One region of the Aliirhizobium cellulosilyticum genome, then DNA from elsewhere that is predicted to be linked to it. Evidence: predicted binding sites of a transcription regulator. Region 1 holds the regulator's gene; the other holds the start of a gene.

The links. The regulator PhoB, encoded in region 1, activates phosphate uptake and scavenging genes when phosphate is short. The targets are predictions, from matches to a motif close to TGTCATNNANCTGTCAT.
Region 2: GGE33_RS19965 (inorganic diphosphatase) is a predicted target of PhoB. The motif match lies at 3,381-3,397, and genes of this name have one in related genera.

Annotation. Positions count from the first base shown of each region.
Region 1 covers NZ_JACIGW010000002.1:747,376-752,873, reverse strand. Annotated here, with positions in the region: gene pstA (phosphate ABC transporter permease PstA) at 1-127, shown strand, start outside; gene pstB (phosphate ABC transporter ATP-binding protein PstB) at 140-955, shown strand; gene phoU (phosphate signaling complex protein PhoU) at 1,003-1,716, shown strand; gene phoB (phosphate regulon transcriptional regulator PhoB) at 1,746-2,429, shown strand; gene GGE33_RS12385 (PACE efflux transporter) at 2,500-2,934, opposite strand; gene GGE33_RS12380 (GcrA family cell cycle regulator) at 3,134-3,673, opposite strand; gene GGE33_RS12375 (aspartate aminotransferase family protein) at 4,078-5,274, shown strand; gene argF (ornithine carbamoyltransferase) at 5,325-5,498, shown strand, end outside.
Region 2 covers NZ_JACIGW010000005.1:148,234-153,731, reverse strand. Annotated here, with positions in the region: gene lon (endopeptidase La) at 1-288, shown strand, start outside; gene hupB (DNA-binding protein HupB) at 480-758, shown strand; gene GGE33_RS19970 (autotransporter domain-containing protein) at 1,227-3,290, shown strand; gene GGE33_RS19965 (inorganic diphosphatase) at 3,442-4,041, shown strand; gene GGE33_RS19960 (esterase-like activity of phytase family protein) at 4,216-5,498, shown strand, end outside.

The DNA of each region.
Region 1 (5,498 bases):
GGCAAACGAGGCGGAACGCGCCTTCGTCGAAAGAACTTCGGGAGCGATCATCATCCTGCTCCTGTTCCTCGTGGTCATGAATGTTGGTGCAATTCTGTTGCGTCGGCGCTTCGAACGCCGTTGGTAGGAGATCGACACAATGAATATGTTGTCAGAAGCAGCAGTTGAGAAGGCGCTGGACAAGAAGATGAATGAAGTCGCGTACAAGATGATTGGCAAGGACGTATCAGTCTATTACGGCGAGAAGCGCGCGCTTTTCGACGTGAACCTGAATGTCCGCGAAAACACGGTGACGGCGCTGATCGGCCCCTCGGGTTGCGGCAAGTCGACCTTCCTGCGCACGCTCAACCGCATGAACGACACGATCGAGGGCTGCCGCGTCACCGGCAAGATCACCCTTGATGAAGATGATATCTACGACAAGGAAATCGATGTCGTGGAACTTCGCGCCCGCGTCGGCATGGTGTTCCAGAAGCCGAACCCGTTCCCGAAGTCGATTTATGAAAACATCGCCTACGGCCCGCGCATCCATGGTCTGGCCCGCAACAAGGCGGATATGGACCAGATCGTCGAAGCCAGCCTTCAGCGCGCCGGCCTCTGGGCGGAAGTCAAGGATCGTCTTCATGAAGGCGGGACCGGTCTCTCCGGTGGTCAGCAGCAGCGTCTCTGCATCGCCCGTGCGGTTGCAGTTTCGCCGGAAGTCATCCTGATGGACGAACCCTGCTCGGCGCTCGACCCGATCGCCACCGCAAAGGTCGAGGAACTGATCCACGAACTGCGCGCCAACTATACGATCGTTATCGTCACCCACTCGATGCAGCAGGCCGCCCGCGTATCCCAGCGTACCGCCATGTTCCACCTTGGCCAGCTGGTCGAAGAGAACGACACGGACAAGATGTTCACCAATCCGGATGACCAGCGCACCCAGGATTACATCATGGGCCGCTTCGGCTGATTGGCCGTTGCCTGTTGCCCGCTGCTACGGATTTTGAGGACAAAGAGATGGTATCAAGTCATATCCTGTCGGCCTACGACGAAGAACTGAAGTATCTGCGCCGCCGCATCTCGGAAATGGGTGGCCTTGCGGAACAGATGTGCGGCGATGCCGTGCGCGCCCTGGTCAATGGTGACTCTGCCCTGGCCCAGAAGGTTATCTCCGACGACGTGATCCTGGATCACGCCGAGCGCGAGATCCAGGACAAGGCGATCGTCACTATCGCCAAGCGTCAGCCGATGGCTGCCGACCTGCGCGAAATCATCGGGACGCTGCGCATCGCAGCCGATCTGGAACGCGTCGGCGATCTCGGCAAGAACACCGCCAAGCGCGTCATTGCGGTTCAGGGCCATGGCGTTCCCCGCAAGCTCGCCCGCGGTCTGGAACACCTCTCCGATCTCGCGGCTGTACAGCTCAAGGAAGTGCTGGATGTCTATGCCAGCCGTTCGGCCGAAAAGGCAGAAGCGATCCGCCTGCGCGACGAAGAAATCGACGCCATGTACACGTCGCTTTTCCGCGAACTCCTGACCTACATGATGGAAGATCCGCGCAACATCACCACCTGCACGCATCTTCTGTTCTGCGCCAAGAACATCGAGCGTATCGGTGACCACGCGACCAACATCGCGGAAACCATCTACTACATGACGACGGGTGCTGTGCCGGAAGGCGAGCGTCCCAAGGACGATACGGCGAACACCGTCGGCGCGATTGCTGACTGATTTTGCCTGTCTGATGGAGTGTATCTAGTATGCAGCCGAGAATTGCGGTCGTGGAAGACGAGGAGGCGCTCAGCGTCCTCCTCCGTTATAATCTCGAAGCCGAAGGCTACGAGGTCGAAACCATTCTGAGAGGTGATGAGGCCGAAATCAGGCTTCAGGAGCGTGCTCCGGATCTTCTGGTTCTCGACTGGATGCTGCCAGGCGTTTCCGGCATCGAATTGTGCCGGCGCCTGCGCATGCGGCCAGAGACCGAGCGCCTGCCGATCATCATGCTGACAGCGCGCGGCGAGGAAAGCGAACGTGTTCGCGGTCTGGCGACCGGTGCCGACGACTATGTCGTCAAGCCGTTCTCGACGCCGGAACTGATGGCGCGTGTCAAGGCGATGTTGCGCCGTGCCAAGCCCGAGGTTCTCTCCAGCGTCTTGAAATGCGGTGATATCGAACTGGATCGCGAGACCCATCGCGTTCATCGCAAGAGCCGTGAAGTACGCCTTGGCCCGACCGAATTCCGTCTCCTGGAATTCCTCATGGTCTCGCCTGGCCGCGTCTTCTCGCGCTCCCAGCTTCTGGATGGCGTCTGGGGCCACGATATCTATGTCGACGAACGCACCGTCGACGTGCATGTCGGCCGCCTGCGCAAGGCGCTGAACTTCTCCAACATGCAGGATGTCATCCGCACCGTTCGCGGTGCCGGCTATTCGATGGAATCCTGATACGCGGGATAGCATCTGGAATGCAGGTTTCTCAGCCCGAGTGCGGTCATCCGCCTCGGGCTGAAGCATTTCAGGCCTTGGCTTCTTCCTGCCACTCAGGCAGCGGAAAGATCCGGTCGTAGGCCAGATTGAAGAAGAACGCATAGACCAGGTAGAACAGGGCGAACGAGATATCCATCACGAGCGCCTGCATCAGGCTCACGCCCAGATACCAAGCGATGAACGGCATGAGCACGATCAGCAGTCCGAGTTCGAACAGCACGGCATGTGCAACGCGCAGCGCCATGGTTTTCTGCGTACCGCCGCGATACGTCTGCATCAGGTGGTCGAAGCCGAGATTGTAGAGATAGTTCCAGCCGGTCGCCAGCGTTGCCGAAACGATCCCGACGACACCGATATGTTCGACCGGTATGCCGAAGACGAAAGAGGCGAGCGGTGTGAAAATCGCAAGCCCGATGATTTCGAAGCTGATTGCGTGACGAATACGGTCGCGTGTCGTGCGCATTTTATACCCCATTGGGTTATCCGGGTCGTCCCGGCATCAATGCCCATTCTGGGGGAGGTCGTCCTCACGCCTTTTCAGATAGGTGTTTGTGGCGCAGGAGGCAAGGCGCAGGCGGGCAAGGCTGCCTTGCAGAACCCGCAGCACGGCAAACAAAAAAGCGGGCCGAAGCCCGCTTGATCGTTGTTTATGGTGCCGAACTTTACGCCCGTGCAGCGCTCGGACGGCGGCGCTCGTTGACCGGCTGGTAGGCGAGCTTCGCATGGTAGGTGCAGTAAGGCGAATTATCCGGGGACTCACAGCCACAGAAGTGGAAATCGTCCGTCAGCGGATCGCCGACGGGCCACTTGCAGGTGCGTTCGGTCAATTCGGTCAGCGCCAGCTTGCGGGAAATCGGCAGGACAACGTTGGAAGCGGGACGGTAGACCAGTTCCTGCGAAGCCTCGAACTCGACCTCTTCCTTGAGCGCGGTTGCGCCGACCGGACGGGCGACCGGGCGTGCTGCCGGACGGGTGGCGAATGTCTGCTGGGGACGGGAAGTAGTTGCTGCTGGGCGCTTTGCCGTACGGTTCGTCGCGATTGTGCCGCCCGCCTTTGCGCGGCCCGGCAGGTTGAGGCGATGGACCTTGCCGATCACGGCATTGCGGCTTACGCCTCCAAGTTGTGCGGCGATCTGGCTGGCGCTCAAGCCTTCCGACCACAACCTTTTCAGTTTTTCAACGCGCTCGTCCGTCCAGTTCATGCCCGTTCTCCGCCTTTGAACGTTGGTGGCATGCAGAATCCCTCACCAATGTCGCGCGATACATCTCGCAACAGGCACTATATCTATGCTTTTGGTGACTAGTTCCGCCGCATGCAGTCTAGTAATTGATCTTTAACCTAGAGGTCCGCAGACTCCGTGACAAGAGTCCCCGGAATCGCCACGAATCGATTTCCCGGTTTTCCCCAACTTGCTTTCCGGGAGAGTCATTTTTGTCACAGCTGTCGGCAGGGTTGCGTCCTTGCAGCAAAATGCCTTGAAGCCCCAGATTTCCGTGAGTTTTATTGACATCACATGGATGAGTGGCGATAGTGCCGCGGCCGCCCCGAGGGCGGCATTTTGATTTTTTGAATATCCGCAATCGGATGCATTAGGAGTGAGCCGCCATGGCTGAATCTGCGCTTTTCGACACCTTTGCCCGGGCCCCGCTGCGCTTTGAGCGTGGCGAAGGCGTTTGGCTTGTGACGGAAAGCGGCGAGCGATATCTCGACTTCGGTGCGGGTGTCGCTGTCACGTCCTGCGGCCATGCCAATCCGCATCTGGTCGAAGCGCTGAAATCGCAGGCCGAGAAGGTCTGGCATCTGTCCAATCTTTATGAAATCCCGGAGCAGGAGCGCTTGGCGCGCCGTCTGGTCGACGCAACCTTTGCGGACAAGGCCTTCTTCACCAATTCGGGTGCGGAAGCGCTGGAATGCGCAATCAAGACGGCCCGCCGTTATCACTATTCCAAGGGGCACCCGGAAAAGTTCCATATCATCACCTTTGAAGGTGCCTTCCACGGCCGGACGATCGCAACGATCGCAGCCGGCGGCCAGGAAAAATATATGGAAGGCTTCGGCCCCAAGGCTCAGGGTTTTGATCAGGTGCCCTTCGGTGATCTCGATGCGCTGAACGCTGCGATCAACGAGAACACCGGCGCTCTGTTGATCGAGCCGATCCAGGGCGAGGGCGGTGTGCGTCCGGTTCCGAAGGAATTCATGCGCGAGCTGCGCCGCATCTGCGACGAAAAGGGTCTTCTTTTGATCCTCGACGAAGTTCAGACCGGCGTCGGCCGTACCGGCAAGCTCTTTGCCCATGAATGGGCCGGCATCACCCCTGACATCATGGCGATCGCCAAGGGTATTGGCGGCGGCTTCCCGTTCGGCGCATGCCTTGCAACGGCAGAAGCCGCATCCGGCATGAAGCCCGGCATCCACGGTACCACCTATGGTGGCAACCCGCTGGCCATGGCCTGTGGCAATGCGGTGCTTGATATCGTGCTCGCCGACGGTTTCCTGGAAAACGTTCGCGATGTCGCACTCGTCTTCCGTCAGGGCCTTGCTGCGCTCAAGGATCGTTTCCCGACCGTGATCGAGGATATTCGCGGCGAGGGCCTGTTGCTCGGCATCAAGGCAAAGGTGCCGGCCGGCGACCTGATCTCCGGAATGCGCGATCAGCATATGCTGGCCGTCATGGCAGGCGATAACGTCGTCCGCATTCTGCCGCCGCTTGTCGTCACCGCCGAGGAAGCGCGCGAAGGTCTTCGCCGTATCGAGCGTGCTGCCGAAACGCTGTCGGCTGACCAGCTGAAGAAATCCGCTTAAGAATACGTAGAGAGGGCGCCTTCCGGTTCCCTCCGTTAGGGAACAAGGTAATGGCATCTCCCAAGCATTTTCTCGATCTTTCCGCTGTGTCGGCGGGTGACCTGCGCTCCATCCTCGATGATGCAAAGGTGCGAAAGCTGGCAACCAAAGCCGGCACGGCTGACAAGCCGCTGGCCGGCAAGATGCTGGCCATGATTTTCGAGAAGCCGTCCACCCGCACCCGC
Region 2 (5,498 bases), on a different contig from region 1:
CGCGGTCGCGTCCTGCCGATCGGTGGCCTAAAGGAAAAGCTGCTTGCAGCCCTTCGCGGTAACATCAAGACGGTTCTGATCCCGGAAGAAAACGCCAAGGACCTGGCCGACATTCCGGACAACGTGAAGAACAACATGGAGATCATCCCCGTGTCCCGCATGGGTGAGGTGATCAAGCATGCTCTGGTTCGTCGTCCTGAACCGATCGAGTGGGATGGTACGGTTGAGACACCCGTTATCGCAACGGTCGAGGGGTCCGAGGACGGTGTGACAGGCATCGCCCATTGAGCGATCCCTCGGGTCAACCGAGTTTGAATTGTGGAGAAAGCCGGCGAAAGCCGGCTTTTTTTGTGAAAAATGCATGAAACCCCTTGTTTTTCAGGCGATCTCAGAGCTTTTGGGTTGCCAAGCACCGACGCAAAACTATTGTCGGCGCCGACTAATCGAGTCGTTCCAAAACCGTAGAAAGGGATGGAAACATGAACAAGAACGAGCTGGTTTCCGCAGTTGCCGAAAAGGCTGGTCTCTCCAAGGCTGACGCCGCATCCGCCGTGGACGCAGTATTCGAAACCGTACAGGGCGAACTGAAGAACGGCGGCGACATTCGCCTCGCTGGCTTCGGCAGCTTCTCCGTATCCCGCCGTGAAGCCTCCAAGGGCCGCAACCCGTCGACCGGCGCAGAAGTCGATATTCCGGCTCGCAACGTTCCGAAGTTCTCGGCCGGCAAGGGCCTGAAGGACGCCGTAAACGGCAAGTAAGACTTCACCGGGCAGTATCCCTGCCATGGTCTTAAAACCCCGGATAACTTCCGGGGTTTTTTGTTGCATAACACATCATCTCCACTCCCGGTGGATGCTGCGAACTTGCAACAATTAACGGTTATTGGGCAGTGGTGCCGCCCGGCAACAGTGCTTCCGCTTTGTTGTCATTTGTCAGAGAAACACCGGCCGGCAGATTTCGAACTACTTGTAAGATCGAGTGCATCACGGCCAATTCGTCAGTGGGGGCACAAGCGATTCTTAATTTAGAAATATGATTAGTTCTTATTTTTATGAGGCATTTCATATCTCGGCGTCGCTGACGGCATCCGTCTTAAACGATCAGCGAGTCATCCAGAAATGTTTCTTAAATCAAAGACCCTTTGTCTTCTTGCGAGTTCTGCTCTCTCGGCTATGGTCAGTGTTGCTTCCGTTGCACATGCTGCCTCCGGACCCGAAGTTATCGGTTTGAGCAGTAATGGTTCGGTCGTACTCAAAACTGATTACGACCAGAATGCCGGGACCTACACCTATTCACTTATATCGACAGCAACCGGCGACATTCAGTCAATCACGCCACCGTCCGGCGTCACCTATCTCAATTTGAGTGGTTTGAGCGCCGACGGTAAGACCGTGACGGGCTACTATTCTGATGCCGTGACCGGTCGCAAGACATCCTTCGTATGGACCGCAGCGAATGGTTTCGTCGACTTGGGTGTAGTTGACACTGACACCACCGGTAGCTTTGCTCAGTCTGTAAGTGGCGACGGAACCGCCGTTGCGGGATACGTAAGCGTCATGAGCTTCATGGCCGAAGCTTTTTACTGGACATCTTCTGAGGGAATGATCGGTCTAGGCACGCTTGGTGGGCGGGATTCGTACGCATACGCTGTGAGCACCGACGGGAAAACTGTTGTCGGCGAGGCCGACACACTAGACGGAAATTATCACGCATTTCGATGGACTGTAGACAGCGGCACGATGGAGAACATCGATACGCTTTATGACAACTCCAGCGCTGACTTTGTCAGCGACGACGGATCGGTGGTCGCCGGATCTGGATATACATCCTCGTCGTCGCCATACCACGTATTCCGATGGACTAAAGAGACCGAGATGGTCGACATCGGAAGCTTGGGCGGTTCTTACACGTTCCTGAACGCAATGAGCGGCGATGGCAATGTTCTGGTCGGCAGTTCCTACCTGACCGGCGACACGTCGTCTCACGCCTACCGGTATGTCGGGTCAACAGACGTGATGACCGATCTCGGAACTCTCGGTGGCACTTCATCCACGGCGAGTGCGGTTAATGCCGACGGCGGCGTCGTGGTCGGATCGGCAACAGACGCCCAGTCCACAAGCCACGGCTTCCGTTGGACGCAGGCGAACGGCATGGTGACTGTCGAGGACTGGCTGGCAGCCGAAGGTGCCACCATCGGCGATGCTATGACGCAAACCGCCGATCTCGTATCGGCTGACGGCAATGTTATCATCGGCGAGACCACTACCGGCTCCACCTATATCGCGCGTGTCATCGAAAGCCAGGGCGAGGAAGGCGGCAACGAATGCAACGCTGACGTCTGCGAAGGCGGAAGCGGTATCATCGATACCGCCGAGTTTTTCCCGACTGTCGCGATGGCCAACAACGTCATCGTTCAGAGCGGTGTCAACAATGCCGACACAATCATGTTCGGTGCGCAGGGAGCGCCAATGCGCAATCTGCTGACCGCCGGCCAGAGATCCGTCTGGGGCACGATCGATGGCGGTTATGACAACAGCGATCACGCCGATGGCGGCCTTGCTCTCGGTGAATTTGGTTTTGGTTACGGTATCGCCGATGGCGTCACAGCCCGCTTCGCAGTTGGTGGAACCTATACCGACCAGGATCTGGATGCCGGTGGCGACGTGCGCCAGCGCGGCTTCTACCTGTCACCGGAAGTCTCTGCCGATCTCGGCAATAACGTTTACGCGACGGTTGGCGGTTATTGGGGACGCAGCAGTGTCGACAGCAACCGCGGTTATCTGAACGGTGCCGTCACCGATTATTCCGAAGGCGACACCAATGCTGAAACCTGGGGCGCAAAGATCCGCTTCGACTGGCTGAATGCGGTGACGATCGACGATACGGCGATCACCCCCTATGTCGGCCTTTCCTATGCGCATACCAGGGTTGACGCCTATACGGAAACCGGCGGCTCCTTCCCGGTCGAGTTCGACGGCAGCAGCGATCATTCGACGATCGCCCGTCTCGGTGCGGATTTCGTTCGCCCGCTGAACGACACTGTCCGTCTGCTGGCCAAGGCCGAGCTTGACTACCAGTTCGAAAACCGCGCGACGGCTACGAGCGGCACGTTGACCGGGATCAGCGACTTCAGTCTCGAAGGTCAGGATCTGCAGCAGTTCTGGGCTCGTGGCGGTCTCGGCGCCGAATTTGATCTCGGCAAGGGGGTCGCTTCCTTCATGGTCAACGCCACGACCAAGGGGCAGGACCCGACCGTCTGGCTGCGCAGCAACTATACGGTCAAGTTCTGAGCCGATTTTTTAAGGAATGCTCGCGATGGACGAGGCCCGGTTTATGCCGGGCCTTTTCAGTATGAGAGGTAAACTTTGTAGACGGGAATCTGTCACGGCGTTGTCACAGAGCTCGCTTAGGTGGGACGTCTCATCATGAAAAGGGCCTGCCATGAAATTGCTTCTGACTGCCGCCGCGTTTCTCGTTACCGCGGGCGTAGCTTCTGCCGAATACGTTTCCTATCTCGACTATCCGCAGAAAACCGATGACGGCAAGGAATTCGCCGTCGCCATCGAGATCCCGCAGGGCAGCTTCACCAAATACGAGATCGACGCCAAGACCGGCCATGTCGTGGTTGACCGCTACCAGTCCATGCCGGTCGTTTATCCGGGCAACTACGGCTCGATCACCTCTTCGCTCGGTGGCGACAACGATCCGCTCGACGCCATCGTCTACACCCGCGAGCCAGTCGTTCCGGGCGCCATCATCAAGGTTCGCCCGATCGGTGTTCTGAAGATGATCGATGGCGGCGAGGTCGATGACAAGATTGTTGCCGTACCGACCAGCAAGATCGACCCGACCTACGATAACATCAAGGAAATCACCGATCTGCCGCAGATCGAGCAGGAACGCCTCCAGGCTTTCTTCCGCGTCTACAAGCAGCTCCCGGCGGGCCGCAAGTCTGTCGAACTGAATGGCTTTGACAACGCTGCCCATGCTGAAGGTGAAGTTTCGGAAGCCATCAAGGCTTACAACGCCAAGAAAAAGTGATCTGCCTCATTGCCGGTTACACGATATCGAAGGCCGGCCTTGCCCGGCCTTTTTTCATGCGTTGAGTGCGGTTGGCTCAATCAGTCGATAACGCAACTCATGATGATGAAGCTGTCATTATCGTGTCACGCATCTGGCCCAAAAGCCCACCTGTGGTTTCACGGAGGGCTTTTCATGACATTCTCGACACGCGCCGCCTTGACGGCAATCCTTTTTGCCTCGGTTGCTGCTCCCGCTAGTGCGGAGCAGGTCTTTAACCGTATCGCCTCTTTCCCGGTTGCCCAGAACCTGCCCAAGGGCGAGGACAAGGCGACATCGTCGGAAATCATCACCGCGACTGCGGATGGCAACACGCTGATCTATTCCGACGCGCCGGGAGGCACGATCGGCTTCATCGACATCACTGACGCCAAGGCCCCGAAGGCAGGTGGATCCATCGCCATCGATGGCGAACCGAACTCGGTTGCTGCAGCCGGTCCGAAGGCACTCATCACCATCGACAAGACCGAAGACTTGACGAAGCCTGCCGGCCAACTGGGCATCATCGATATCGCTTCGAAAAAACTTGAAACGACCTGTGATCTCGGCGGTCAGCCGGATTCTGTCGTCGTGGCGCCTGATGGCACATTTGCCGCCATCGCCATCGAAAACCAGCGTGACGAAGACCTGAACGACGGTGCACTGCCGCAACTTCCGGCAGGCGAACTTCTGATCGTCTCGCTGAAAAACGGCGTTCCTGCCTGCGACAGCATCAAGCGCGTTGGCGTGACCGGACTTGCAACAGTCGCCCCGGAAGATCCGGAGCCGGAATTCGTCAACATCAACGCCAATGGCGAGATCGCCCTGACGTTGCAGGAAAACAACCACGTCATCATCATCGACAGCAAGACAGCCAAGGTCACCAGCCACTTCTCCGCCGGTACGGTTGATCTCGAAGGCGTCGATGCCAAGACCGATGGTTCGCTGAATTTTTCGGGCAAGCTGACCGCTGTTCCGCGCGAGCCTGACGCCGTCAAGTGGCTCGGCACTGATCGCCTCGTCATCGCCAATGAAGGCGATTACAAGGGCGGTTCGCGCGGCTTCACCATCTTCGACCGTACCGGGAAGGTTCTCTACGATGCGGGCATGACGCTCGAGCACGAGATTGCCCGCCACGGTCATTTCCCGGAAAAGCGCGCCAAGAACAAGGGCATCGAGCCGGAAGGCATGGAAGCCGCGATCTTCAATGGCCAGCAGTATTTCTTCGTGCTCTCGGAGCGCGGTTCGATGATTGCGGTCTACAAGGATACCGGTGGCGAGCCGGAGCTCGTGCAGCTTCTGCCGTCGGGCGTATCGCCTGAAGGCGCTGTCGCCATTCCGGGCCGCAACCTGCTTGCATCCGCAAATGAAGCCGATCTCGGCGAAGACGGAGGTCCCCGCTCGCATGTGATGATCTATGAGCTTGCCGAAGGCAAGAA